One region of the Vibrio sp. Of14-4 genome, then DNA from elsewhere that is predicted to be linked to it. Evidence: riboswitches for the same ligand, from Rfam matches in the RefSeq annotation. Region 1 holds a riboswitch; each other region holds the start of a gene.
What was found. A riboswitch is a leader RNA that binds a small molecule or an ion and turns the genes downstream of it on or off. The one in region 1 is predicted to bind thiamine pyrophosphate.
Positions count from the first base shown of each region.

Region 2: another riboswitch for thiamine pyrophosphate. It lies ahead of thiB (thiamine ABC transporter substrate binding subunit); the one in region 1 lies ahead of thiC (phosphomethylpyrimidine synthase ThiC).
Region 3: another riboswitch for thiamine pyrophosphate. It lies ahead of thiD (bifunctional hydroxymethylpyrimidine kinase/phosphomethylpyrimidine kinase); the one in region 1 lies ahead of thiC (phosphomethylpyrimidine synthase ThiC).

Region 1 covers NZ_JAKRGI010000033.1:1,812-4,077, reverse strand. Annotated here, with positions in the region: gene thiC (phosphomethylpyrimidine synthase ThiC) at 1-1,145, opposite strand, end outside; TPP riboswitch at 1,313-1,411, opposite strand; gene crcB (fluoride efflux transporter CrcB) at 1,481-1,864, opposite strand; gene MHN79_RS19895 (multicopper oxidase family protein) at 1,974-2,266, opposite strand, start outside.
Region 2 covers NZ_JAKRGI010000025.1:24,169-26,434, reverse strand. Annotated here, with positions in the region: gene thiP (thiamine/thiamine pyrophosphate ABC transporter permease ThiP) at 1-181, opposite strand, end outside; gene thiB (thiamine ABC transporter substrate binding subunit) at 191-1,183, opposite strand; TPP riboswitch at 1,233-1,350, opposite strand; gene MHN79_RS18660 (flavin prenyltransferase UbiX) at 1,378-2,001, opposite strand; gene mpl (UDP-N-acetylmuramate:L-alanyl-gamma-D-glutamyl-meso-diaminopimelate ligase) at 2,016-2,266, opposite strand, start outside.
Region 3 covers NZ_JAKRGI010000002.1:268,030-270,295, forward strand. Annotated here, with positions in the region: gene MHN79_RS03460 (HDOD domain-containing protein) at 1-711, opposite strand, end outside; TPP riboswitch at 837-951, shown strand; gene thiD (bifunctional hydroxymethylpyrimidine kinase/phosphomethylpyrimidine kinase) at 1,046-1,876, shown strand; gene MHN79_RS03470 (phosphatase PAP2 family protein) at 2,084-2,266, shown strand, end outside.

The DNA.
Region 1 (2,266 bases):
TACTGCGCACAAATTTCGCAAATCTCTCTAAAATGTGTGTAAAGAAAGCTTTCTTCATGATGCGCCAAGCACCACTTGGCAATAATCGACCCTCCACGAGAAACGATTCCAGTCACGCGTTTAGCCGTCATAGGGACATAACGTAAAAGAAGGCCAGCATGAATGGTAAAGTAATCAACACCCTGCTCCGCTTGCTCTATCAGTGTGTCACGCATAACTTCCCAGTTCAGGTTTTCAGCAACACCATTGACCTTTTCCAGCGCCTGATACATAGGAACCGTGCCTATTGGCACTGGGCTATTACGTAAAATCCACTCTCGCGTTTCATGAATATTGCGGCCAGTGGAAAGATCCATAACCGTGTCGCCTCCCCATCGAGTTGACCAAACCAGCTTTTCGACTTCCTCTTCAATTGACGACGTAACCGATGAATTACCAATGTTAGCGTTCACTTTAACAAGAAAGTTGCGACCAATGATCATAGGCTCAGACTCGGGATGGTTGATGTTGGAGGGTATAATTGCACGGCCCTGCGCAACCTCCTGACGCACAAACTCAGGGGTAATATCCTTGGGTAAATGGGCGCCAAAGCTTTCACCCGGGTGCTGTTGGTTTAAAGTCTTATCTCGATAGACTGCACGCCCCATATTCTCGCGCAGTGCAATATATTCCATCTCTGGAGTTACGATACCCTTGCGAGCATAATGGAGCTGAGTAACGCATTGACCTTTCTTGGCACGGCGAACACGAGGAAGGTTTCCATACCTAAGATCATCAAGTGTTTCATCCGCTAAGCGCTGCTTAGAATAGACTGAACTTACATCGTCTAGTAGCTCAGTATCACTGCGCTCTATAATCCACTCCTCTCTGAGCTTGGGCAAACCATTATAAAGGTCGATGTTATAGTTTGGGTCTGTATATGGTCCAGACGTGTCATAGACTCTAACAGCTTCATTATGCTCAAAAACGGGGCTCTCTTTGCTTCCACCTATCAAGCTATCAGATAGTCTAATTTCACGCATGGGAACCCGGATATCGGGCCGAGAGCCTTCAACATAGACTTTACTAGAGTTAGGATATGGTGCAGCTGAAAGCGTGTCTATAAACTGTTTTGCTTCCAGTCGAGCTTGTTTGCGATTCGACATAGCATTTTTCCTTGCTTTGTTATTCTTAGATAAAAAGTCATAAAAATGCTTGGCGGAAAGATGCGACAAGAGGTGTCAAACGAGAGCTAAATCGGGTTACTTCAAGTAACAATAACGATACAGCTGTGTTCGACAAGTTGATAGATAAACCAGAACTGAAGCTGGTATAGATATCTTCTCTTGTTCCCTTCGCAGATACTAATCTGATCAGGTTCAACGGATCCCGAATAAACGGTCTCAGCCTTATGGCACTCCGACAAGTAAACAAAGTATATAGAAGAGACTTGGTTAAACCAAGCCAAGTTAAACAGTAATTAGCGAAATATTGACAGTCACTAGAGCCTGATTATCAGTTGAAAGCCCACCCAAGCGGCAGAAATACTCAAAATGACATTCGCTAATACATTGAGGCCCATTTTAAAAAACTCGCCCTGCTGCATCAGCAAAACATTATCCATAGAAAAAGTCGAGAATGTGGTCAAAGCCCCAAGAAAGCCCAAGCCGATAATTTGGCGCCATGGTTCACTGGCTAACATTTCATTTTCAAATGCAGCAATGAGAAGCCCCATGACAAAAGAGCCAGCCACATTAACTGTCAAGGTTCCGTACGGAAAACCTCTTCCAAGTAAGGCAACAAAAAACTCAGTCACAAGATAACGCGAACATGCCCCCAAGGCCCCACCTAGTGCAATAAACCCAAGAATCGAAAGCTGTCCCATTATCTCCCCCAGAGAATGCCTGTTACCTTTGGATAGTTAACGATCAATAGTAACAAATTATCGAGTAATATCACTGCAAAATAACATGAGATTTAAAAAGTTACAGGAGTCACTTTACTTCGACATAACCCATTAAGCCCGTTTTCATATGCTCAATCACATGGCAATGATACATCCAGCGGCCGGGATTGTCGGCAACAAACGCCGCTTTAGCCGTCCCATTCTTACCAAGCAACACTGTGTCGGTATGAAAAGGTTCTTCTACTTTTTTGCCATTCAGCTCCAATACTGTGAATGTATGCCCATGCAAGTGGATTGGATGATGGTATTGAGTAACATTCTTTAGATAGAAAATGTATGTTTTACCCAGTTCAAGTGAAGCAAGTGGCTCAGGTATATTAT
Region 2 (2,266 bases), on a different contig from region 1:
ACAAAGTTGATAATGAAGCTTGATAGAAACTGAACTTAGTGACGTGTCGATAATAAGGGTCAGACCATATTTGTGACACGTCTAATGAAGGAGTAAAAGACAATAATGCGCCAATGGCACAAATAACAAAGGCCGCGATGCATATCGCGACCCAGAGTCCTAATTTGGGGATTTTATACAAAAGGTACCCTTAGAAAGTCAAAGCGCTTTGCCATTCTCTAATCCATGCCTTGCGGTTTTGAGCCACCTCTTCTTCATTCAAGCTCAGTGCTTTATTGGGAATGGTGAGAGTGTCAAAGCCCTCAGGTAAAGTGACGTCTGTGACCGGATACATCCAGTTACCCGTAGGCATCAGAGATTGAAAATCATCGCTCAAAATAAAGGCCATAAATTGGTCAGACAATTGAGGATTTTTTGATGATTTGACCTTAGCGGCAACTTCAACTTGGGTATAATGGCCTTCGCTAAAATCCGCAGCAGCAAACTTTGCGTCATTCTCAGCAATCAAGTGATAAGCCGGAGATGTGGTATACGAGAGTACCATATCGGCTTCACCATCAAGAAATAGCGAATAGGCTTCAGACCACCCTTTCGTCACTGTCACTGTTTTCTTCGCTAACTGCTGCCAAGCAGGAGAGACAGCATCGCCATAAACAGACTTCATCCATAACATCAAGCCTTGACCCGGCGTTGAAGTACGCGGATCTTGGTAGATAACTTTAAGATCGTCACGAGATTCCACTAGCTCTTTGAGACTATGGGGAGGCTTTGACAATTTTTCCTTGTTATATACAAAGGCAAAATAACCAAAATCATAGGGCAGAAATACTGAGTCACTCCAACCATTAGGCAAGTCGACTGTTTTGGTATCAACCTGATGTTCAGTAAGCAAACCGGTTTTCTTGGCTTCAGGCATTAAGTTCTTATCTAAGCCGAGTACAATATCTGCTTTGCTATTTTTACCTTCTAAACGCAAGCGATTAAGAATTGACACGCCATCATCTAGAGCAACAAAGTTCAAGTCGCAGTGACATTTTTCCTCAAATGCTTGCTCTATTTGAGGGCCAGGGCCCCACTTAGCCGCAAAAGAATCATAGGTATATACGGTTAATGTATTATCCGCTGATGATGCAGAAAATGATGCAAATAGCGCTAAAGCCATAGTGCTATGAAGGGTTTTCACTGCTCGCTCTCCTTGATTGAGCGGCACAGGTTTGAGCAAACATTTATCACAAATATTTTGACTCAATTCCTACGCCAGTATTATCTGGTTCAGGTATACGGGTCCAAGGCAGTACCTTATCTCAGCCTTATCACCAATAGTGATAACCAGCTCCCCGTTGAGTGTTGACCGAATTGTAATGGGAATTGAGTTATTTATCTAGAGTCATATCCCCAGCGTGGCACCATCTTTTGTTCTATACCTAAATGATCCAAGACTCGAGCAACCATAAAATCCACCAAATCTTCAATTGAAGACGGTTGATGATAAAAGCCAGGTGCTGCTGGCATGATAGTGACGCCCATTTGAGAGAGTTTGAGCATATTTTCCAAATGCAAAGTCGAAAACGGTGTTTCTCGCACAACCAAGAGTAATTGGCCGCGCTCTTTTATGACCACATCTGCCGCTCGCTCAATAAGATTATCTGACATTCCATGAGCAATTGCTGCAACACTGCCTGAAGAACAAGGACAAACCACCATCTGTTTCGGCGCAGCAGAACCTGATGCCACAGGTGAAAACCAATCATCTTTACCATAGACATGCAATTGTTCAGGATCGCAACCAAGGTATTCCACCAAGGTTGCTTGGATAGCTTGAGGGTTGCCGGGCAGTTTCATATCGTGCTCAGTGGCAAGCACCACTCTCGCTGCAGAAGATATCAGCAAGTGAACCTGATACTCTGCGGCTAGTAAGCATTGCAGAAGCCTCAATCCGTATGGCGCTCCCGATGCACCTGTAAAGGCTAATGTTATCGCTTTATTGTTTATTTGATTCATACTACTAGGTTCATTTACTCGGCAAGTTTGGCCAACAACTTTTCTTGTATGCCTTCAAAACCGCCGTTACTCATTACTAGGATTTGATCGCCTGGCATACTTCGCTCTATAACCATATCAACTATAGTATCGACACTGTTTGACGTATATGCAGGCTGGTTACATTGCTCTGCAATATCGGCAACAGACCAATCAATATTGTCTGGTTGATATAAGAAGACCTCATCAGCTTGGTCGAGTGAAGCAGCCAGTGTATCTTTATGCA
Region 3 (2,266 bases), on a different contig from region 1:
CATTTTAGACTCATCGGTCATGAGTTCATCCCAATCTCTATTTATCGTGCGCGCCAAGTGAATGGTTGTGGCCATTTGAGGAGATAACTCAGCGTCTCTTGGTTCATGGAAGTTTGCGATAGCATCAACCATAGGCGCAGGGAAGTGCCATGATCTTGCCAATTTCGCACCCAATGCTGGAGCGCTGATATTCAGCAACTCTTCTTGGACAGATATGGCGTCTTCTCCATTTTGTGTTCGTGTTGCTATTTGTACAGCAGCCTCAGGCACTAATGTATGAATCATGAGCTCGCCGATATTATGTAGGATGCCCGTAGTAAAAACTTCGTGAGGGTCCACTTTCATTTGCTCAGCAATTTTACTCGCGATGACGGACACTTCAAAAGTGTCTATCCAGTATTGATTGAGATCTAATGTTTTTACTTTAGGAAAGGCACTCGATAGTACAGAGGCAACGACTAATGTTCTTACCGGTCCTGTTCCCACACGTAATAGTGCTTGATGAACGGAAGAGACGGCCGTATTACCACCAAAGTGAGCAGAGTTAGCCATGCGCAAAAGTCTTGCGCTAAGCACCTGATCGGTTGATATTTTTTGTGAGAGTTGCTCGAAATCCACTTCATCTTCATTCACCATGTTAAGCAAATCTTGAAGTACTTTTTGAATGCGAGGCAGTTCGTTGATACGAGATAAAAGAGCTTCTTGCGCCATGTAGAAAACCTCTGAGCCTATGAGAGCCATTACTATAGGATAGCATGTTGGTGTGATGCCTGAAGCGTACGTTGGCACAATAAATTTTGGGGTGTTAGAGAACTCGATTTCTTGCTAGCATTGAATTTAAATAGTCGGGGAGCTTATATGGACTGGTGCCTTATAAGCTGAGATCGCATTGTGGGACCCGTCGAACCTGATTCAGTTAATACTGGCGTAGGGAACTATTTGCACGGGCGCGTAAGCGACACCTGTTCTCACTTTGCTCACTTATATCGTGTTGAGTGGTTGTGATTGGCAAAGCGTTTCTTTACTTCCAGTACAAGGAGCTATTATGCCAAACCAAGACCTCATCCCTCCAGTTGTATTAACCATTGCGGGTTCTGATAGTAGTGGAGGTGCAGGTATTCAGGCTGATATTAAAGCCATCTCCGCAACGGGTAGTTATGCTTGTTCTGTTATTACGGCGATTACTGCTCAAAATACACTTGGCGTTTCTGCTATTCATCCGACACCACTTCATCTCATTGAAAGTCAGCTAGATGCTGTATTTAGTGATCTTGATGTTGCCGCTGTTAAAGTAGGAATGCTTGTGGACTCAAGCGTAATCAAGATAGTTGTAGATAAACTTAAGCAATATAAACCCCGATACTTAGTCATTGATCCTGTGATGGTTTCGACCAGCGGACAAATACTCACACAAGATTCTTCAATTAGTACATTAAGAGAGAAATTGCTGCCGATGGCCGATTTAGTCACCCCTAACTTGCCAGAGGGAGCAGTGCTTATTGGAAAAAGTGAACCTAAGGATATACACCAGGTAGAGAGTATGATCGAGCCATTGCGTCAGCTTGAGTGTGAGGCTGTGCTTTTAAAAGGCGGACATATGGAGTCTTCATCAAATAGTTCCGATTTACTGATCCTACCTAATCGTACGGAGTGGTTGCATTCGAGACGTCATTCAACCCGCAATACACATGGTACAGGGTGTACACTATCTTCTGCTATTGCGTCTTATTTGGCTCAGGGTTATCGATTACATAAAGCCATATACTTGGCAAAACAGTATATCACGCAAGCCATCGCTCATGCCGAATTGCTTAATGTTGGGAAGGGAAGAGGGCCTGTTCATCACTTTTTTGATGGTCATACCAATGTTCGTTGATATGCGGTCACCCTTGGTGTTCATCTATGAACTGGCTCAGCAGAAACAGGCTATTGGTCCTAAGTTATTGAGTAATATAATGCTACTGTGTGATGGCTTTAACATGTTAGCGCGAACTTTCACTGATTTGACATTGATCTGATAAATTGTCCCTAGTGCATCGATTAATATTTTGCCTCTTCAAGATTTCGATGCGGAGTATAGGTGGTGAAGCATTCTTTATCTAGCAATCAATATTATGTGACACTTCTGGTCTTATTTTTTCTTGGAATAATGGCGTTAAGTGTCTTTGTTAATGATATTGATTTACTCAGCTCTGTGTCAGTCCCTGTAGGTATTAGCGCAACTGTCCTAACGTTTTCTGCTGGCCCCAAAGGGTTTGTTATTTCA